3 regions of the Variovorax sp. P1_H12_2 genome follow, and region 3 is predicted to be linked to each of the others. Evidence: predicted binding sites of a transcription regulator. Region 3 holds the regulator's gene; each other region holds the start of a gene.
What was found. The regulator FliA, encoded in region 3, starts transcription of late flagellar genes. The targets are predictions, from matches to a motif close to CTAAAGTTTNNNNNNNNNNNGCCGNTA.
Positions count from the first base shown of each region.

Region 1: a site for FliA is predicted at 3,100-3,126, ahead of AC1D2K_RS22965 (flagellin N-terminal helical domain-containing protein). Genes of this name have one in related genera too.
Region 2: a site for FliA is predicted at 1,651-1,677, ahead of flgM (flagellar biosynthesis anti-sigma factor FlgM). Genes of this name have one in related genera too.

Region 1 covers NZ_JBFUCI010000265.1:1,475-8,520, reverse strand. The annotation lists gene fliG (flagellar motor switch protein FliG) at 1-701, opposite strand, end outside; gene fliF (flagellar basal-body MS-ring/collar protein FliF) at 691-2,448, opposite strand; gene AC1D2K_RS22975 (hypothetical protein) at 2,445-2,645, opposite strand; gene fliE (flagellar hook-basal body complex protein FliE) at 2,737-3,054, shown strand; gene AC1D2K_RS22965 (flagellin N-terminal helical domain-containing protein) at 3,223-4,854, shown strand; gene AC1D2K_RS22960 (flagellar protein FlaG) at 5,020-5,367, shown strand; gene fliD (flagellar filament capping protein FliD) at 5,411-6,862, shown strand; gene fliS (flagellar export chaperone FliS) at 6,885-7,046, shown strand, end outside.
Region 2 covers NZ_JBFUCI010000159.1:3,141-8,272, reverse strand. The annotation lists gene AC1D2K_RS17140 (zinc-binding dehydrogenase) at 1-836, shown strand, start outside; gene AC1D2K_RS17135 (flagella synthesis protein FlgN) at 893-1,339, opposite strand; gene flgM (flagellar biosynthesis anti-sigma factor FlgM) at 1,345-1,623, opposite strand; gene flgA (flagellar basal body P-ring formation chaperone FlgA) at 1,917-2,621, opposite strand; gene flgB (flagellar basal body rod protein FlgB) at 2,834-3,241, shown strand; gene flgC (flagellar basal body rod protein FlgC) at 3,280-3,675, shown strand; gene AC1D2K_RS17110 (flagellar hook assembly protein FlgD) at 3,697-4,383, shown strand; gene flgE (flagellar hook protein FlgE) at 4,463-5,132, shown strand, end outside.
Region 3 covers NZ_JBFUCI010000126.1:414-8,816, reverse strand. The annotation lists gene AC1D2K_RS14865 (M14 family metallopeptidase) at 1-858, opposite strand, end outside; gene AC1D2K_RS14860 (gamma-glutamyl-gamma-aminobutyrate hydrolase family protein) at 888-1,688, opposite strand; gene AC1D2K_RS14855 (LysR family transcriptional regulator) at 1,789-2,760, shown strand; gene AC1D2K_RS14850 (DUF2238 domain-containing protein) at 2,764-3,438, shown strand; gene AC1D2K_RS14845 (porin) at 3,408-4,520, opposite strand; gene AC1D2K_RS14840 (RNA polymerase sigma factor FliA) at 4,600-5,334, opposite strand; gene AC1D2K_RS14835 (MinD/ParA family ATP-binding protein) at 5,377-6,249, opposite strand; gene flhF (flagellar biosynthesis protein FlhF) at 6,260-8,403, opposite strand, start outside.

The DNA of each region.
Region 1 (7,046 bases), on a different contig from region 3:
AACATCTCGTCGATGATCCGCTGCGCCAGCGCCTCGTCGTGCTCGCGCACATGGGCGATGGCTTCCTCTTCCTGCGCGCTCGCCATCAGGTTGACGATCTCGGCGGCGGTGCGCACGCCGCCCAGGCGGCTGCGCTTCAGGCCCTGGCCCGACAGCATCTCGGTCAGCACGTCGGTCAGCTCCATGAGGGCCGAGGGTTGCACGCCGCCGAAGGTGGCCACGCGCATGATGACGTCGTGGCGCAGGCGGGCCGGCAGCTTCTCGAGCACCTCCGAGGCCTTCATGCGGTCCAGGTGGATCAGCACGGTCGCCAGGATCTGCGGATGCTCGTCGCGGATCAGCTCGGCCACCTCGCTGGCCTCGAGCTGGTTCAGGCGCTCGATGCCGCTGTGCGGCTCGTCGGCCTGGAGGATGTCCTCCAGCAGGTTGCTGGCGCGGTCGTCGCCCAGCGCCTTCTTGAGCACCGCGCGGATGTAGCTGCTCGAGCCCAGGTGCAGCGCCGAGAGCTGCTCGGTCTCCTGGCGGAACTCGGACAGCACCGAGTTCAGCTCGTCCTTGGAGACCGCGGCGAGCTTCGCCATCGCGAGGCCGAGGGTCTGCACCTCGGAGGTGGCGAGGTGGGCCAGCGCCGCGGCGGCGCGGTCTTCACCGAGGGCCATCAGCAGGATGGCGCTCTTGCGGGTTCCGGTTTCACTGATCATGGGCGTTCATCCAGTGCTGGATCAGCGTGGCGACCAGCTTGGGATCCTGGTCGGCGAGTTGATGGGCGTATTCCATATCTGCCTTCTGGCGGGCGGCCTCGCGCTGGCGCAGGCTTTCTTCGGCGGAGACCGTCGGCTCCTGCGACAACTCCGGCTCCTCGGCGACGGCGTCGTCCGGGACGCTCGCCACGGCCGGGGCCGGCGCGGGCGGCGGCGCCAGGTGCTTGCGCAGCAGGGGCCGCAGCACTGCGAACCAGGCGAACAGGGCGAGCAGGGCCAGCAGCAGGTACTGCCCGACGGACTTGCCGAGATCGAGGTTCTCGCGGTCGCGCCAGAACGGGACGTCCGCCGTGGCCGGCTCGCGGTGGTCGTCCGCGAAGGCGCTGTTGACCACGTTGAGCGAGTCGCCGCGGTCCTGGCTGAAGCCCATGGCCTCGCGGGTCAGGTTCCGGATCTGCTCGATCTCGACCGGGGTGAGCGCGCGCGGGCTGGTCTTGCCGGCGCCGTCGGTCGCATCCTTGTAGTTGACGACCACCGCCACCGACAGCCGCTTGATGCCGCCGGCACTTTGCTGCACGTGGCGGATCGAGCGGTCGAGCTCGTAGTTGGTCGTGACGTCCTTGCGCGAGCTGCCGGAGCCGGTGGCCACCGCCGCGGTCGCAACCGGCGCGGGGGCACCGTTCGCCGCGCCAGGCGCAGTCGGAGCACCGGGGGTTCCGGGGGCACCCGGGGTTCCGGGCTTGGGCGCGGTCGCGATCGGCGCGCTCGGGTTGCCCGGCGGCTGGTTCGACAGGGCGCCGGGAACGCCGCCGGGCGGAAGGCCGCCCTGCTGCAGCGATTCGCTCGACTGCTGGCTGCGCATCGCGGCCTTGCCGGGCTCCTGGTTCGGGCGGTACGTCTCGTCGGTGTGCTCCATGACCGAGAAGTCGACGTCGGCCGCCACCTGCGCGCGCACGTTGCTGGCGCCGACGATGGGTTGCAGGATGGCTTCGATGCGGCGGATGTAGCCCTGCTCGATCTCCTGCACGTACTTGAGCTGGCTCACGTCCAGGCCGCGGGTGCCGCTGTTGGCCGCCGACAGCAGGTTGCCGCGCTGGTCGACCACCGTGACGCTCTTGGGGTCGAGCTCCGGCACGCTGCTGGAGATCATGTGGACGATGGCGCTGACCTGGCCCTCGTCGATGCTGCGGCCGCGCTGCAGCGTCAGCACCACCGAGGCCGAGGGCTTCTTCTGCTCGCGCACGAAGAGCGAAGGCTTCGGCAGCGCCAGATGGACCCGCGCCGACTCCACCGTGCCGACCGATTCGATCGAGCGCGCCAGCTCGCCTTCGAGCGCGCGCTGGTAGTTGACCTGCTCGGCGAACTGGCTGGTGCCGAACTTCTGGTTGTCCATCAGTTCGAAGCCGACGCCGCCGGCCTTGGGCAGGCCCTGGGCCGCGAGCTTGAGCCGCACCTCGGGCACCTTGTCGCCGGCGATCAGGATCGCGCCGCCGCCCTCGGCGAACTTGTAGGGCACGTTCATCTGCTGCAGCGACGCGATGATCGCGCCGCCGTCGCGGTCCGACACGTTGGTGTAGAGCACCTTGTAGTCGGGGCCGCGGTTCCAGAGTGTGAACGCCGCCACGGCGGTCACCAGCGCGGCCGCGCCGACGATCATCGGCAGCTTCGGCTGGGCGCGCAGGCGTTCGAGCATCGGGGGGAGCGAGGACGCCGCGGGCGCCGCGCTCGCGGGTGCCGTCGAACTCATGCGCGGATCCTCGCCATGGCCGGTGCGCCGGGAAGGTGCGTCGTCATGCGCAGGTAGGAAGTTTGTTGTTCAGAGGTCATGCCGGAGGCCGTAGAAGTCGTCAGCGGGCTTGTCGTTTCGCGATTGATTGTGAGCAGTCGTAACAGATTCGATGGTCCGAACAGCGGGGGCTTTTGCCGTCTGTTAGCGGCTTCCATCGGGGTCTTCCCTTGCTACGCTGAAAGGACGACGGAGCGCCTGGGCGCTTCTTTAGCAACACCAAAGTTCCAACAAACGAAAGAGTTCCTCATGTCGATCGCCGCCATCGAATCCGTTCTGCAGCAGATGCGGGTCACCTCGCTGCAGGCGGGCTTCACGCCCGCCGCCGCCGCGCCCGCCGAGACCGGCGGCTTCGCGGCCGAGCTCAAGCGCTCGCTGGACAACATCAGCGGCGCCCAGACCCGGGCCTACGGCCAGGCCGAGGCCTTCGAACTCGGCAAGCCCGGCATCGCGCTGAACGACGTCATGGTCGACCTGCAGAAGGCCAACGTGGCGTTCCAGACCGGGCTGCAGGTGCGCAACCGGCTCGTAAGCGCCTATCAGGAAGTGATGAACCTGCCGGCTTGAGCCGCCGGGGTCGTGGACGGGGTCGGTGCTTTTTTGCGCCGAGCCCTAAATGTTTCCAGGGGCCTGCCGATAACTGAACCAACGGTGGCCTGAGTCTCACGGTGAGATCGGAACCAGCGTTACGGCCAGAGGCCGGAAGTCCACAACCTTTGTCATCAGGAGTCGAACATGGCGTCAGTCATCAATACCAACAGCCTTTCTCTGCTCACGCAGAACAACCTGACCAAGTCGCAGTCGTCGCTGAACACCGCGATCCAGCGTCTGTCGTCCGGCCTGCGCATCAACAGCGCCAAGGACGACGCCGCCGGCCAAGCCATCGCCAACCGTTTCACGGCCAACATCAAGGGCCTGACGCAAGCTTCGCGCAACGCCAACGACGGCATCTCGATCGCCCAAACGACTGAAGGCGCGTTGACCGAAGTCAACAACAACCTGCAGCGCGTTCGTGAACTGTCGGTGCAAGCCGCCACCGGCACCAACTCGGCCAGCGACCTGGACTCGATCCAGGGTGAAATCAAGCTGCGCCTGGACGAAATCAACCGCGTCTCGGAGCAGACCCAGTTCAACGGCGTGAAGGTTCTGTCGGCCGACGCCGGCAAGCTGACCGTGCAAGTCGGCGCGAACGATGGCGAGACGATCGACATCGACCTGAAGGAAATCAGCGCGAAGACACTGGGTCTCGACAGCTTCAACGTGAACAACACCGGCGCGGCGAACAAGAACGCGACCGCGACCGACCTGTTGATCGCCGGTTTCGCGCAGAACGGTGTCCCGGTTGCCGGCGTGACCACGTACGACCGTACGCTGACCGCGGCCGCCAATGGCGGTGTTTCGTCGGATGCGCTGGCAACGTTGAAAGACGGCGGGATTGTCAAAGTGGGTACGGAAACGTTCACCTACAGCGCTGCGACGAAGAGCTACGCTGCTGGCGATAGCGCTCGGACGCTGGCCGCGACGAATGCCTCCCTGACCCCGCCAGTCGGTGGCAGCGCGACGGCAACCGTCACCATCGGCGCCAAGTCGATGGATGTCAAGATCGACAGCAACGGCGCCCTGACCGATGCCAACGATGGCTCGGCGCTGTACCTCGATGCAACCAAGAACCTGACCAAGACCGGCGCGGCTTCCACCCCCGCCACCGTCGCGACGCTGACCGCTGCCGCAACGGGCATGCAAGCGGGCGACACGATCAAGATCGGCGCAACCGGTGCGACCTACACGTCGGGGGGCGCCACGTTCGCCGTCACGGGCGAGAAGGCTTCGGCGGACGCGGTTGCTGTCAAGCTCAAGACTGTGGGCGGCACCGTCGACTCCGACGGCGACGCTACTGTGGACTACACGGCGGCCGCCGGCGGCGCCCTCGCCGGCGTCTTCATGGGTGCCAGCGGGTTGACGGCCACTGCCCTCGAAACGATCAAGTTGAATGCCAACGGCATCGCAACCGACGCGGCTGGCAGCGTGCTGTACGCCGATTCGTCCAAGCCCGGCAAGGTGACGACTCAGGCCGTCAGCGCCGGCAAGGCAACGGTCGATCCGCTCAAGGCACTCGATGCAGCCCTGTCCAAGGTGGACCAACTGCGCAGCTCGCTGGGTGCGGTGCAGAACCGTTTCGACTCGGTGATCGCCAACCTCGGCACTACGGTGACCAACCTGTCTTCCTCGCGTTCGCGCATCGAAGACGCCGACTACGCCACGGAAGTGTCGAACATGACCCGCGCGCAGATCCTGCAGCAAGCCGGTACCTCGGTGCTGGCCCAGGCGAACCAGACCACGCAAGGCGTGCTGTCGCTCCTGCGTTGATCGACTAGCAGATAGGAAAAGGAATGCCAGGCCCCTCCCGCAAGGGAAGGTCCTGGCGGCCGCAGGCCTCACCGCCTGCGCTGTCCCCTGCGGCCATGCCCGACGGCGAGGCCGCAGAGGACAGCGAAGTCAAGAAGAACCAAGGTGGAAAACATGTCGAACCCCGTGCCTGCCGCTCTCGCAATGGAAAGCCCCTGGACGCAACTGCTCGCCGGTCGCGCCGGCGGCGCCGCGGTCGCGACGGCATTCGCCGGTGCGGCCGCCGTGTCGGAACCGGTCGAAGAAGCGACCCCTGAGCAGATCGAGACGGCGGTGCAGGAGGTCAACGCGTCGTTTGCGAACCGCTCCATCGGCCTGCAGTTCGAGATCGACCGGGACATCGACAAGGTCATCGTGAAAGTGGTCGACCGGACCAGCGGCGAAGTGATTCGCCAGATCCCGAACGAGGAAGTGGTTCGTTTCGCCAAGGTGATGGGTCGATCGGCCGGCCAGCTGGTGAGCCAGCAGGCCTGAAGGCCGCGCCCCTTCTTCATTCATCAACAAGGAATTCACTCAAATGGCAACGATCAGCAGCCTGGGCGTCGGCTCCAACCTCGACCTGAGCAGCCTGCTCAAGCAACTCCAGACGGCGGAGAGCCAGCCCCTGGTGGCCCTGCAGGCGAAGGCGAAGAGCTACACCAGCAAGCTGTCGGCCTATGGCTCGCTGCAAAGCGCGCTCGGCGTCCTGCAGGGCGCCGCCAAGAAGCTGTCCGACCCGGCGCTGTTCCAGACCGTCACGGGCACGCCCACCGTGAGCGGCATCCTCTCCGCCTCATCCACCGACGCCAGTTCGGCGGGCAGCTACAGCATCACCGTGTCGAAGCTGGCGCAGGCGCAGTCGGCCATCACGGCGGGCCAGGCCAGCACCACCACCGCGATCGGCAGCGGCAAGATCACGATCGACTTCGGCACCATCACCGGCGACGCGCTGGACGCCGCGACCGGCAAGTACAGCGGCGCCGGCTTCAACCCGGACGCCTCGCGCGTCGCGAAGCCGATCACCATCGATGCCACCAACAACACGCTGGGCGGCATCCGCGATGCGATCAACGCGGCCGATGCCGGCGTCACGGCCAGCATCGTCAACGACGGCAGCGGCACGCCCAATCGCCTGGTGCTGGTCTCCACGCAGACCGGCGCGGCCTCGAGCATGCGGATCTCGGTCGATGGCGACGCGGCGCTGCAGAACCTGCTGAACAACGACCCGGCCGGCACGCAGAACCTGCAGCAGTCGGTCGCGGCGCAGAACGCCGAGCTCACCGTCAACGGCATCGCCATCACCAGCGCCAGCAACACGGTCAAGGAAGCGATCCAGGGCACCACGCTCACGCTGGTGTCGGCCGGCACGACCGGTCTCTCGATGAAGGCCAACACGGCCTCGGTGAAGACCGCGATCAACGATTTCGTCAAGGCTTTCAACAGTCTGCAGAGCACGGCGACCTCGCTCACCGCCTACGACGCCGACACCAAGACCGGCGCCGCGCTGGTCGGCGACTCGACCTTGCGCCTGCTCCAGACCCGGATCCGGCAGGCGCTCACGACGCCGCAGGCGGGCGGACCCAACGACATGAAGGTGCTGACGGAGATCGGCGTGGCGTTCCAGAAGGACGGGACGCTGGCCGTGGATTCGACCAAGCTCGACAAGGCGCTCGACGCCAACCTGGAAGGGGTCTCGAGGCTCTTCGCCAGCGCCACCGGCAGCACGGCGGGCTACGGCAAGCAGCTGGACACGCTGGTGGAGGACCTCAATCGCAACGGCGGCTCGCTGAAGGTGGCCACCGACGGCGTGACCACGACGATCAAGGAACTCGACAAGCAGTACGACGCGATGCAGGTACGGGTGGATGCCACGGTGGATCGCTACCGCAAGCAGTTCAGCCAGCTCGACGTGCTGATCAACAGCATGAACAGCACCATGAGCTACCTCACGAAGCAATTCGATGCGATGAACGCCAGCAACGGCAAGTAATCCAGCCACCCGAGAGCCGCCGATGTACACACCCCACAGCTTCAGGACCGGCGCCGGCGCCTATGCGCGCATCGGCGTCGACACCGGCGCGATGAGCGCCTCGCCACACCAGCTGATCTGCATGCTGTTCGACGGCGCCCAGTCGTCCATCGGCATGGCCCGGCACCACCTGTCGGTCGGCGAC
Region 2 (5,132 bases), on a different contig from region 3:
GTGCCGGCGTGGTCGTGGCCGCCGGTGCCTCGCCGGAGGCCCAGGCGCTGCTCGGCAAGACCGTGGCGGTGCTCGGCGGCGCGATGTACACGCAGTACCGCTGCATCGCCGCCGCCCAGTGCATGCCGCTGGCCGAAGGCACGACCCCGGCCGAGGGCGCGTCCGCCTTCGTCAACCCGCTCACCGCGCTCGGCATGGTCGAGACCATGCGGCGCGAGGGCCACAAGGCGCTGGTGCACACGGCCGCGGCCTCCAATCTCGGCCAGATGCTGAACCGGATCTGCCTGAAGGACGGCATCGCCCTGGTGAACATCGTGCGCAAGAAGGAGCAGGAAGACATCCTGCGCGCGCTCGGTGCCAAGTACGTGTGCAATGCCGCCTCGCCGACCTTCATGCAGGAGCTGACCGATGCGCTGGTCGCCACCGGCGCCACCCTGGCCTTCGACGCCATCGGCGGCGGCACGCTGGCGGGCCAGATCCTGACCTGCATGGAAGCGGCGCTGAACAAGACCGCGGTCGAGTACAGCCGCTATGGTTCTCCCATCCACAAGCAGGTCTACATCTACGGGGGCCTCGACCGCGGGCCGACCGAGTTCACGCGCGGCTTCGGCATGGCGTGGGGCATGGGCGGCTGGCTGCTGTTCCCGTTCCTGCAGAAGATCGGGGCCGACGGGGCGGCGAAGCTCAAGGCGCGCGTGGCGGCCGAGCTCAAGACCACGTTTGCGAGCCGCTACACCGCGGAGCTCTCGCTGGTCGAGGCGCTGAGCCTGGACCGGATCGCGGTCTATTCCCGCCACGCGACCGGCGAGAAGGCCCTGCTGAATCCCAATAAATAGCGATATTGCCCTCCGCTCCCTCACTGCGTGGGGGCGCTGCCCCCAAGACCAGGACGCTACCCCAGGGCGAGGCGGTTGCCGCCGCCGCTCGCCGTCTTGCGAGCACCGTCCGGGCCATAGAACAGCTGGACGCTCGATTGCAGGAAGTGCAGGGCGCGCTGCGTGAAATCGAGGTGTGAGTGCACCATCGAGCCGTTGCGCAGATTGCGTGCCTTGGCCTCATCGGCCAGCGCCAGCAGGCAGACCCAGGCTTGGCGCGTGGGCTCGCCGGCGGCCGCCGCGGCCGCATCGGCGCCGTCCGGTCCGGGTTCGAATCCCAGCGCCACCTGTGCGGTTTCGCGCTGGCGGTCCAGCGTGGCCATGCGGTCCAGCAGCGCGACTTTCTGTTCGGTGAGCGCGGGCAGTTCGCCAAAGCGGGCATTCGCCATGGCTTGCTCTTCCTGGTCGAGGACGCCCAGGAACTCCTCGACGCAGGATTTTTCTGCGTGCAGGTAGAGCAGCATGGTGTTCATGGCTTCAGGCCAGGGTCGAGCAGGTCGCGCACGCTGGCCAGCAGGCCGCTGGCGATCCGCTCGGGGTGGACCTCGTAGCGACCGGCGCGGATGTCCTCGCGGATCGCCGCGACGCGGGCAGCGTCGAAGTCACTGCCACCGGGCGCGCTGGGCATGGCGTGAACCTGTCCCGTGACCGGCGCCGCGGCGCTGGCGACACCGCTCTTGGAGGCGGCAGCCGCCTTGGCCGGGCGGTTGAAAGGCGTGGCCGAGGGGCCGGGGGGATCGATTTTCAAGATGATTCCTCAATGGGCTGACCCGTATATCGGCGGACGCAGCAAGAACTTTAGGCTGAAGTTTGCACAAATTTCGATCGGCAGCCCATATGGAAAACCAGGCGGGCCCCCAGGCCGGGGCCAGGCCGGCGCCGGGCCGCCCCAAGGCGGCCTGCGGCCCCCTCGGGGGCAGCGACCCACACGAAGTGGGGGAGCGTGGGGGCCATCCAGGCCGGCGCCGGGCCGCCCCAAGGCGGCCTGCGGCCCCCTCGGGGGGCAGCGACCCACACGCAGTGGGGGAGCGTGGGGGCCATCTACTGGGCCAGCCGGATCTGCCCGTCCTCGGCTGCCACGCCGGTGAGCAGGCGGCCGTCGCGGGTCTTGGCCTGTACGGTCGCGCCGACCTCGGCCCGGGTCATGGCCTTGCCTTCGGTGCTGACCGTGAAACCCTGGCCTTGCGCCACCAGCTGCACCGTCTGGCCCTGCTGGATCACGACCACGCCGCGCATCAGCTCCCTGCGCAGCGGCGCGCCGGCGGCGATGCGGTTGGCGGCCACCACGCCCTGCAGCGCCGAGGCGTCGGTGATCACCGAGCGCGGCAGGTCGCCGAGATCGKCGCTGCGCTCGACCACGTCGGCGGCGCCCAGGGCCTCGCCCGCCTCGATCGCGCGCGCGGCGGCGTAGTAGCGGCCCTCGACGGCGACCTGGGCCGGCACGAACCGGGTCCAGGCGCTGTCGCCGCGGCAGCGCAGGCCGATGGAGATTCGTCCCCGGGGCGTCGTGCCGTTGGGCAGGAAGGCCTCGAAGTCCTCGCAGGCCGGCAGCGCGCCCGCGAGCTTCACGCTGAACGTGACCTTGCCGGGCAGGCCGGTGGTCTGCTTGTGCAGCAGCTGGTCGATCGCGGACCGCGCGCCCTCGGGCAGCGCGGGCGCTGCCGCTGCGGGCGAAGCGCCCGCGAGTGCCATCAGGCCGGGCAGCACGATGCGCGAAAGGCGTTTCCAGGATGGGCGTTGTGGCATGGGCGGTCTCTCGCAGACGCGCAGGTGCTTGAAGAGAGGGAAGCGCACCGGCGCCAGGTGATTCTAGGAATCGATCCCTCGAGGCGATGGCGCGAAGTACCGGCGAAATGCCCCTTTGTTCAGCCCATTGCAAACGCGATGCGTGCATAGACTCGCTTTCCATCTGTCGCCATGCCGTCTTGTGCGGACGCGATGCCAACCGATGGAACCACATGATCGACAAGCTCGATGCGGCACTCAGCTTCAACCGCGAGGCTCTCAATCTGCGGGCCCAGCGCCAGGAGGTGCTGGCCGCCAATATCGCCCACGCCGACACGCCGAACTACAAGGCGCGCGATTTCGATTTCGCGAGCCGGCTGACGCAGGCCGTGGAGCAGGGACGGCAGTCGCAGTCCTTTGCGCTCGTGACCACCTCGTCGCGCCACATGGCCGGCGAGGCGAAGGCGATGCCCGACCAGGATCTGCTCTACCGCGTGCCGAGCCAGTCGAGCATCGACGGCAACAGCGTCGAGATGGATGCCGAGCGCATCAACTTCGCCGACAACGCGCTGCGCTACGAGTCCAACCTGACGGTGATCGGCGCCAAGATCAAGACGCTGCTGGCCGCTGTGCAGCAGTAGGAAGAGGAAAGAACGCCATGCCGTTTCCCAGCACTTCCATGAACATCTTCAACGTGGCGGGTTCCGCCATGGCCGCGCAATCGCAGCGCATGAACGTGACCGCGAGCAACCTCGCCAATGCCGAGAGCGCGGCCAGCCCCGACGGCCAGCCCTACCGCGCCAAGCAGGTGGTGTTCGAGGTCGCGGCCTCGGGCCGGCAGGACATCGGCGGCGTCAAGGTCGCCGGCGTGATCGAGGACTCGGCGCCCGCGAAGCTGGTCTTCGACCCCCGGAGCCCGCACGCCAATGCCGACGGCTACGTCGCGATGCCCAACGTCAACGTGGTCGAGGAGATGACCAACATGATCTCGGCCTCGCGCAGCTACCAGGCCAATGTCGAGGTCCTCAACACCGCCAAGACGCTGATGCTCAAGACGCTGACCGTCGGCCAGTAAACAACATCCCAGAAAGCTCCCATGGCCATCTCCGATACCTCTTCCATTTCCGGCGCCAATGCAGCCAGCGCAGCGGCTGGCACCGCCGGCGCCTCCAATGCCGACAGCGAGCAGCGCTTTCTCAAGCTGCTGGTCACGCAGCTCAACAACCAGGACCCGCTCAGCCCGATGCAGAACGCCGAGCTGACTTCGCAGCTGGCGCAGATGAGCACGGTGAGCGGCATCGAGAAGCTCAACAGCACGCTGTCGGGCCTGGTGAGCCAGACCGGCTCCAACCAGGTGCTGCAGGCCGCCTCGCTGATCGGCTACAGCGTGCTGTCGCCCGGCAACACCCTCGCCACCAAGGCGCCCGAGGAGGGCAAGGATCCGGCGGTGCAGGCCTTCGCGGTCCAGCTGCCCGGCTCGGCCGGCGATGTGCAGATCAAGATCGTCGACGCCACCGGCAAGACCGTGCGCACGATCGAGGCCGGCTCGATGACCGAAGGCGTCAACGCCGCCACCTGGGACGGCAAGGACGACGCCGGCAACGTGGTGCCGGCGGGCAGCTACAAGTTTGCCGTGGCCGCCAGCAACGGCGGCACCGCCGTCCAGGCCACGGCGCTGACCTTTGCGCAGGTGGCAGCGGTCAAGCAGGGCGCCGGCGGCGTCACTCTCGAACTGGCATCGGGCCAGAGCATCGGGCTGTCCGACGTGCGGATGTTCCTCTGAGGACCGTCGCGCGCTTTCCTCCGCCGGCGGCTTTCCGGCCGCGGGCCTTCTCTTCAATGCTTCGAACCAAGGATTCATCATGAGCTTTTCCCAAGGCGTCAGCGGGCTCGGCGTGGCCGCCGCGAACCTCGATGTGATCGGCAACAACATCGCCAACTCGGGCACCATCGGCTTCAAGTCGGCGGCCGCGACCTTCCAGGACATCTATGCGGGTTCCCGGATCGGGCTCGGTGCCTCGGTGTCCGGCGTGGTGCAGAACTTCACGCAGGGCGTGACGCAGACCAGCAGCCGACCCTTGGACGTCGCGATCCTCAGCGGCGACGGCTTCTTCCGAATGACCAGCACCAGCGGCGAAGTCATGTACTCGCGCAACGGCCAGTTCACCAAGGACAAGGACGGCTACATCGTCAACGCTGGCGGCCTGCGCCTGACCGGCTACGGCGTCAACGCCAGCGGCGGCATCAACGGCGGCACGCCGTCGGCGATCCAGATCCCGACTCAGGCCATGACGCCGAATGCGACCACCGGCGTCGACGCCGAGTTCAATCTCGATGCGCGCAACACGGTGCCGATCAAGACGCCGTTCAACGCCACCGATTCGGCGACCTTCAACTATTCCAACGCCGCCGGCCCGATCTACGACTCGCTGGGCAATGCGCATGACCTGTCGGTCTATTTCGTGAAGACCGGTGCCAATGCTTGGAGCGTCTACGGAACGGCCGACGGCGCGCCGATCAACGGCGGTGCCG
Region 3 (8,403 bases):
GACGTGCTGGGCCTGCGGACATTCGTCCGTGAGGGCGCACTGGATCGGGCCGGTCAGCGGGATGCTGGTGGAGGTGCCGGTGGTGACCGAGGTCAGCTCGCCCCACCAGCGTTTGCCGCGCGCCAATACCGCCGGGTCGTCGTCCATGCTGGCAAAGATGCGCTCGCCCACGCCATAGGGGCCGAGGCCGGTGTGGATGTCGACGGAGGCCAGCTGGCGCACTTGCGAGGCATAGCGACGCAGGATGCCGCGAAAGGTGTTGTTGCTCCACGCTGGCGCCAGGCCGCCATAGTGCAGCCCGTCGGCATGGCTGTACTGGCCGAGCGACGTCGCGCGCTGCAGGCCGCGAGCGCCGTGGCGTTCGCGGTAGTCGGCGATGCGGGCCTCGTTGTCAGGAAGCGGCGGCCATTGCGCGGGCAGCAGCATGTCGTGGATCTGGCCATAGCCGGCATTGATCGGCAGCGGCTTGGAGAAGTCGACGAAGTTGCGGTTGAGGTCGATGTTCTCCTGCGTGGCGCGGCGCAGGTGCGAAAAGCCGTAGGGATTGACCGCGTGCACGTAGAGCAGCGACGTGCCGGACGGGAGCGCCGCACCTCCCAAGCGCAGCATGCCGGTCTGGATGGCCGAGCCGCAGAAACCTTCCACCCCGTGGACGCCACTGATGACGATCAGCATCTTGGATGCGTCGGCCGGGCCGTCCAGCACGACGTCGGTGGCGAGGGTCTCACCTTGCGCACCGGCCAGGGGCAGCACGTGACTTTCCACGGCCAGGCCGCGCGCCTGCGCGGCCTGCAGGAACTTTTGGCGGGCCTGGGCGTAATGGGGGCTGAACAAGTCGATGACCTGGGCGTCGTTCATATCTCGATGTCTCCGGAGTAGGTGTGGGGTCAGGCGGTGGCCATGGCGCAGCGCCGCTGCTGCTGGCGCGCCCGGCAGGCTGCGCCGAAGGCGGCGAAGATGGCATGCGCCAGCGGGCTGTCGTCGATGCGCATCTCGGGGTGCCATTGCACCGCCAGGGTGAACTGGGTGGCGGACTCGATGGAGAAGGCCTCGACCAGGCCATCGGGCGCCCTGGCCTCGATGCGCAGACCCTGGCCCAGGCGCTCGACGCCCTGGTGGTGCAGCGAGTTGACGACCGCATGCGTTCCGCCCGCGAGCGCCGCCAGCCGGCCGCCCTCGACGATGTGCAACGCGTGGCTGTCGTCGTACCAGCGCTCGACGGGTCGATCGTGATCGCCTTCGCGGTGATCGAGCCGGCCGGGCAGCTCGTGGACGGCCGGATTCAAGGTGCCGCCATAGATGACGTTGAGCTCCTGGAAGCCGCGACAAATCCCCAGCACCGGCACGCCGGCCTCGATGAGGCGCGGCAGCAGCGGCAGGATGGCAGCGTCGCGCTCGCGGTCCAGCAGCATGGGCGCATGCGGCTGCGGCACGCCGTAGCGCGCCGGATCCACGTTCGAGGGGCTGCCGGTGAGGACGATGCCGTCGATCGAAGCGATGAGCGTGTCGGCATCCAGCGCCTCGCCGAGCGCCGGCAGCACCAGGGGCAGGGCCTGCGCCGCTTCGGCCACGGCCCGCACGTAGCCGTGGGTGGCGGCGTGCGAGGGATGGCCATGGCGCACGATGCGATCGGAAGCGATGGCGACCACGGGTCGCAGGACTGGGGAATTGAGTGTGGGGGACTTCATCAGGGCGCGTTCTCCGGCTTTCGGATCGCAGTCTAGGAAGCCATTCGTTTTGCGTAAATCGCAATATAGTTTGATACTACTTGCAGGACTTGCAACTGAAATGAACACCCGGCAACTGCGGCATTTCCTGGCCGTCATGGACCTCGGCTCGCTGAGCGCGGCCGCCCAGAGCGTGCATCTGAGCGTCCCGGCGCTGTCGCGCAGCCTGCAGGCGCTGGAGGACGAACTGCGCGTACCGCTGTTCGACCGGCAGGACCGTCGTCTGCGCCCGACCCCTTATGCGCAGGACTATGTCGAGCGGGCGAGGCGTATCGTCTTCGACGAAAAGGAAGGCGCCCGCTCGCTGGCGCTCATGCGCGCGGGTGAGCTCGGGCCACTCTCGTTCGGCATGGGTTCTTCCATCGCGCTGAACCTGCTCGGGCCCATGCTGCTGCGACTGCTGGCCGATGCGCCCGGGCTGCACGTCAAGACCCTGGTGCAGAGCACCGACGTCCTCGCCGCGGCGCTGCGCCGGGAGGAACTGGATTTCTTCATCGGCGACGTTCGCGTGGCCGCGCACGACCGCGACCTCATCGCCGAGCCGTTGTATCCCTGCACCTTCGGCTGGTTCGCCCGCAAGGAACATCCCCTGGCCGGGCGCCCGCGCGTGACCGTCGATCAGTTCGCCGAGTACCCGTTGATCCTGTCGGGCTACGTCGACGAAACGGTGGTGCGCCGCATGTCGGATCTCTACGGCTTCACGTTGCCGCTGCAGGCGCACTTCGCGGCCAGTACCAATGACGTCGCAACCGTCCACACGCTCATCACCGCCAGCGACGCCATTGCGCCATCGACCGACATCGCGGTGGTCTCGGCCGTGCGAGCCGGCACCGTGGGCCGGCTCGATGTGACGCCAGCCCTCGACCTCGAACTCACACTCGGAATCGTCGAGCGGGCCGGCCGCACGCGCGTGCCGGCGGCCGAGCGTGCGTTCGCCCTGGTGCGGTCCTACTTTGCCTCGGTGGCGCAAGAAGTCGCGCGGCACCTGCCGTCAAGGAAGATCGCGCGACGTACGAGGCGCGATCAGCCCTGAACCATGACTGAGACCCCACCCATGCCCAACCACCGCACCCCTGCCCTGCTCCTGGCCTCGGCCGCGCTCATCGCCCTGCTCGTCCTCTCGGGCCTGCATCCGCACGACCGCGCGACCTGGTGGATGGAAGTGGCGCCGGTGCTGGTCGCGCTGCCGCTCTTGTGGGCCACCTACGGCCGCTTCCCGCTCACCACCCTGCTCTACGCGCTGATCTTCGCGCACTGCTGCGTGCTGATGCTCGGCGGCGCCTACAGCTATGCGCGGGTGCCGCTCGGCTTCTGGCTGCAGGACCTGATGCATCTGGGCCGCAATCCCTACGACAAGATCGGCCACTTCATGCAGGGCTTCGTGCCGGCGCTGATCGCGCGCGAGATCCTGATTCGAGGCCAGCATGTGCGGGGCCGCAGGATGCTGGCCTTCGTGGTGGTCTGCATCGTGTTGGCCATCAGCGCGAGCTACGAGCTGATCGAATGGGCCGCCGCGCTCGCGATGGGCCAGGGCGCCGACGAATTCCTCGGCACTCAGGGCGATCCGTGGGACACGCAGTCGGACATGTTCATGGCGCTGGTCGGCGCCGTGGCGGCCCTGCTTGTGCTGTCGCGCCTGCACGACCGGCAGATCGCCGCACTGATGCGGGCCCCCGCCGATCAGAAACTGTGGCGCAGCCCCAGGTCGTAGCCGTTCGCGCTGCGGTTGGGTTCGGTGACGGCGCCGTTCAATCCCACCGCCGAGCCGCCGCTGTTGTTGAGGTGCGAGTAGGTGGCATAGGCCACCGTGCGCTTCGAGAAGCTGTACACGTACCCCAGCGACAGCTTCATCGCCGCCGGGTCGCCCTCGGCGTCAGTGCCGTAGCGCGACCACGCAAACTTGATCTGGTTGCCGCCGACCGGAACGATCATGCCGAGGACATAGCCCGTGGCCGTGACCGGCACGAAGCTGTCGACCTTGTCGCGGTAGTAGCCGGCCGAGACCTCGACGAGCTTGAAATCGTAGGTCGCGCCGACATTGGCCACGGTGATGTTGCCATTGGTCTGCGTGCGCAGGTAGTCGGTGCGGCCCTTCGCGACGGCGATCGAGAACGGACCCGACCCCCAGCCGATGCGGCCGCTGTAGCCGGTGCCATCGTCCGAGGTCGGCAAGTGCGAGTCGTTGTCGCCCATGAAGTACTGCACCTCGCCGAAGAAGCCGCCCAGGCCCGGCGGCAGGTAGTAGCCGACCATGTTCGAGACCCGCGTGGAGGTCGGGCCGGCGATCGATCCGACCTGCGGCTGGATGGTGCCGACGCCGTTGTTGTCGAACGGGTCGACGTCGGTGCGGTTGCGGTAGTGCGCCGCGAAGTCGCGGCCCAACCGCAGTTCGCCCCAGAGGTCGATCAGGCTGACCGTGGCGCGGCGGTTGAAGCTCAAGGCGTCGGCCGATGTGGCGCCGTTCGGCTGGTTGTTGGTGTTGCCGGCGACCCCGGTGCCGGTATCGATGGCGACGCCGGATTCGAGCCAGAAGCCCGCCCCCAGGCCGCCGCCCAGGTCCTCGATGCCACGGACACCGAACCGCGAGGCCGAATTGCCGCTGCTGTACAGAGAGCTGCGGTGGGAGATGCTGCCGCTGCCGTAGCCGAGCACCGCATCGGCGACGCCGAACAGCGTGACGCTGCTGCCGGTGACCGGGCCCTGCCCGGTGCTCGACTGCGCGCTGGCGAGGCCCGCAACGCAGAACGCGCCCAGTGCGAGGGTCGCCGACCTGGCCAACGTGACTCTTCTCATCTCGTTCTCTCCTCTGCGCATTGCGCTGCCGCTCCGCGCGAGATGATAGACGAGGCCGAAGCGAGGGCCGCGCCCGGCCCTACAGCAGGTCCTTCAGGCGCGCCCGCAGCCGGCTGATCGCCTGGCTGTGCAGCTGGCAGACCCGGCTCTGGCTCACTTCGAGAATGGCGCCGATCTCGCGCAGGTTCAGCTCTTCCTCGTAGTAGAGGTTCAGCAGCAGCTGGTCGCGCTCCGGCAGCGCCGTGATCGCATCGATCAGCTGATGGCGCAGGCCGCTCTCGAGCAGCTGCGCCAGCGGGTCGTCGTTCGCGCCCTGCCCCTTGCGCGCCTCCTGCGCATGCAGGTCGAGAAAGGGGTTCTCCGATTCGCCCTTCGCGAAGTCCTCGACGTAGACCAGCTGGCAGCCCTGGATCTCCTGCAGCAGCGACTGGTAGGCCTCCAGGTCGATCTTGAGCTCCTTCGCGATCTCGCCCTCGGTGGGCGAGCGGCCGAGCCGGTGCTCGAGCGCGTGGATCGCCTTTTCGACCCTACGCGCCGACTGGCGCAGGCCGCGCGAGCCCCAGTCGCTGGCGCGCAGCTCGTCGAGCATCGCGCCGCGGATGCGCTGGCTGACGAAGGTCTCGAACTGCGCGCCCTTGTTGTCCTGGTAGCGGCTCGATGCGTCCAGCAGGCCCAGCATGCCGGCCTGGATCAGGTCGTCGAGCTCGACGCTCGCGGGCAGCTTGGCGATCATCTGCAGCGCGATGCGGCGCACCAGCGGCTGATGCTGCTCAAGCAGGTGGGACTTCTCAATGGTGCCCTGTGCGGTGTACACGTCCGGTCCTTTGTTGCATGTGCGTTGTTCGGTTCATCGTGCTCAGGCCACGGCCGCGCTCTGCGCCGGCGTCGCCCTCACCCATGGCGGGTCGACGCGCGGGCCCTGCGGCGGGACCGCGACCGACCGCCCGCCGGGCGCAGCGGGCCGCCAGGGCCAGCCGCCCATGTCGACCGCGATGCGGCGGAAGTCCACCGCCGCCGGGCTGGCCGGAAAGGCCTCCACCACGGTCTGCCGCAGCCGCCGCGCGTCCGCCAGGTGCGGATCGGCCCGCACCCAGCCGGCCGCCTCCAGCGATACCGCGAGGTAGCGGCTGCCGGTGTTGGCCAGGTTGGTGGTGATCCGCTGCGCCTCTTCGGCGCCGGCGACGCCATCGACGAGGAAGCGCAGCTGCTTCAACCCATGCGCGTAGTGCAGCCGCTTGATGCCCGCGTAGGCCGAGGTGATGGATGCGGCGCTCGGCTGCAGCACCAGCAGCAGTTCGTCGGCCAGCCGGGCCAATGCCGACAGCCGGCCCTCGGCGTCGATCTGCGCTGCGACCAGCACCACGCCGCCGCGGCACAACAGGCGCGGGTCGATCTCCGCGTGCCGATCGCCGAGCGGCGCCGGCAGCACGCCGACGCCGCAGTCGGCACGCGCGACCGCGCCCTCGCAGGCCAGCCGGCGGTCGGCCACGTCGGCCAGGTCGCCGAGCGGATCGATGGCCCAGGCGGCGCAGATCGCCGCCGCCGTGCCGCCGTACTCGTCGAGCACCAGCACGTCCTTGCCCTGGTGGACCAGGGCCGCGCCGAGGTTCATGGTGGCCGCGGCGGCGCACTCGCCGGGCCCCATGCCCGCGACGGCAATGACGCGCGTGGGCGTGTGCGCCAGCAGGCGCCGCAACCCGTCTGCCTGATCTGCAACCAGCTTGGTCATGTCTTGCTCCTCAACCGTGCTGCTCGAGCGCCCTGGGCTGCTGCGTCGGCGCGGTGGACTCGGTGCCGAGCGCCTCGAGCAGCATGAAGAGCTTGCCGACGCCGACATACAGCGCATTGCCCGACAGCGGCCGGCTCGATCGCGCCGGCCGCCCGGTGAGCTGGTTCAGCAGCGTGCGGGTGCGGTCGGCCCATTCGCCCTTTGCATGCAGAAGGCGCCAGACCGTGGTGGTCACCTGGCCGGCGATCAGCAGGCGCTTCATCATGTCCGGGTCGCCCAGCTCGCCCATGCCGCCCACCAGCTGCACGCCCTGCCGGATGAGGCGGAAACAGGGGTCGGCGTCGGCCGCCCAGGCCTGCCATTGGGCCAGCTGGCGCGCCGGCACCTCGCCGCCGATGTTCGACAACAGGTAACCCTGGGCCAGGATCTTCTGGCCGCGCTCGTCCAGCACGCGCGTGACCACGCAGCGCAGCACCGGCAGCGCATCCTTGTCGACGACAGCCGTCGGGCCCAGGCGAAGCAGCACCTCGGCATGGGCCTCGCACTGCAGCGCGGGCTTGCCGCGGAACACGGCCGCCCGGGTCGCGCCGAATTCGAAGCGCAGCCGCGCCAGCGTGCTCGGCGCCTCCGAGGCGGGGTCGATCACCGCGGTCGCGCCCGGCGCGCGCGCCAGCCATCGCTGTCCCTGGACTTGCCATTCGGCGATCAACTCGACGCCCGGCAACCGGGGCAGCACGTGCACCAGCGTGCGGCCGAGCGACTGCTGGCGCAGCCACTGGACCTGCCGCAGCCCCGGCTTGCGCCTGGCGTCGGGGCCGCCGCGCACTGCCGCGGTCGACAGCCACTGGTTGGGTGCCGCGAGCGGCAGGCCGCTGCGATCGGACAGCAGCAGGCTGCTCTGGCATTCGTAGGCGTCGCCGCCTTCGTTCGAGCGCAGACCGACTTGGCCCGACAGGGCCAGCACATGGGTGTCGCAGCCGGCCACGACCTCGCTGCGCGCCTGCACCAGCAGGTCGTCCAGCACCGACTTGTGGCCGATCGCCTCGTCGCCCGCGTTGCGCCACAGGCGGCGCGCGTTCTCGAAGCCGATCTGCGCCCCGGCCAGCGCGCCGGCGGCGGTCGCGAGCTCCTGCGCGTCGTGCGCCATGGCGCGGATGAGGTTCTGGTATTGCAGCCGCAGCCGGTCGGCCTCGGCCTGTGCCTGCACGACCAGGGCCTGTGGCACCGCGCCCGCGGGTTCATCCTGCATGTCGGCCTCGGCCGGCACGAACAGCGGGTTGTGGCGGCGCGGCTGGAACACGCTGTCGACCAGTTGCGAGCGGTCGGCGAGCATCAGGTTCTCCGGCACCTTCTGGCCGCTCGAGATGTAGTGCACCGGCAGCCGGTGGCGGATCACGGTGTCGATCAGCGCGCCCGGATGCGTGGCCTCGTCGACCTTGGTGAAGATGCAGCCCGCCAAGTCGTTGCCGCCGCCGCCGTTGCGATAGGCGTGCACGACTTCGTTGAGCGTGTCGCCGTGGCTGGTCGCGTTGAGCAGCAGCAGCCGCTTGACCGGACGGTGGCTGTTGCACAGCATCGCGATCTGGTCCGACACCGAGCGGTCGCGCTGGCTCATGCCGACCGTGTCGATCAGCACCATGTGCTTGTCGCGCAGGTCCTGCAGCACCAGGTGCAGGTCGGCCGCATCCTTGACCGCGAACACCGGCACGTCGAGGATCTGGCCGTAGATGCGCAACTGCTCGTAGGCGCCGATCCGGTAGCTGTCGGTGGTCACCAGGGCCAGCTTGTCGGCGCCGAAGCGCATCACGCAGCGCGCCGCCAGCTTGGCGGTGGTGGTGGTCTTGCCGACGCCGGTCGGGCCCATCAGCGCGTAGACGCCGCCTTGCGCGAGCAGCGCATCCTCGTCCTCGTACACCGGCACCGCGCGGATCAGCTCGGCCCGCGCGAAGGCCATGCCCTGCGCATAGGTCTGGCCGGTCGGCAGTTTCTCCAGCATGGCCTTCGACAGGCGGGCGCTGAAGCCGGCGCCGAGCAGCGTGCGCAGCAGGCGGCCGCGCACCGGGTCCTGGCGCTGGCGGTCGTTCCACACCACGCTGGCGAGCTGCTCCTCGAGCATGCCGCGCATCGAGTGGAGTTCGTTCAGGACGACGTCGG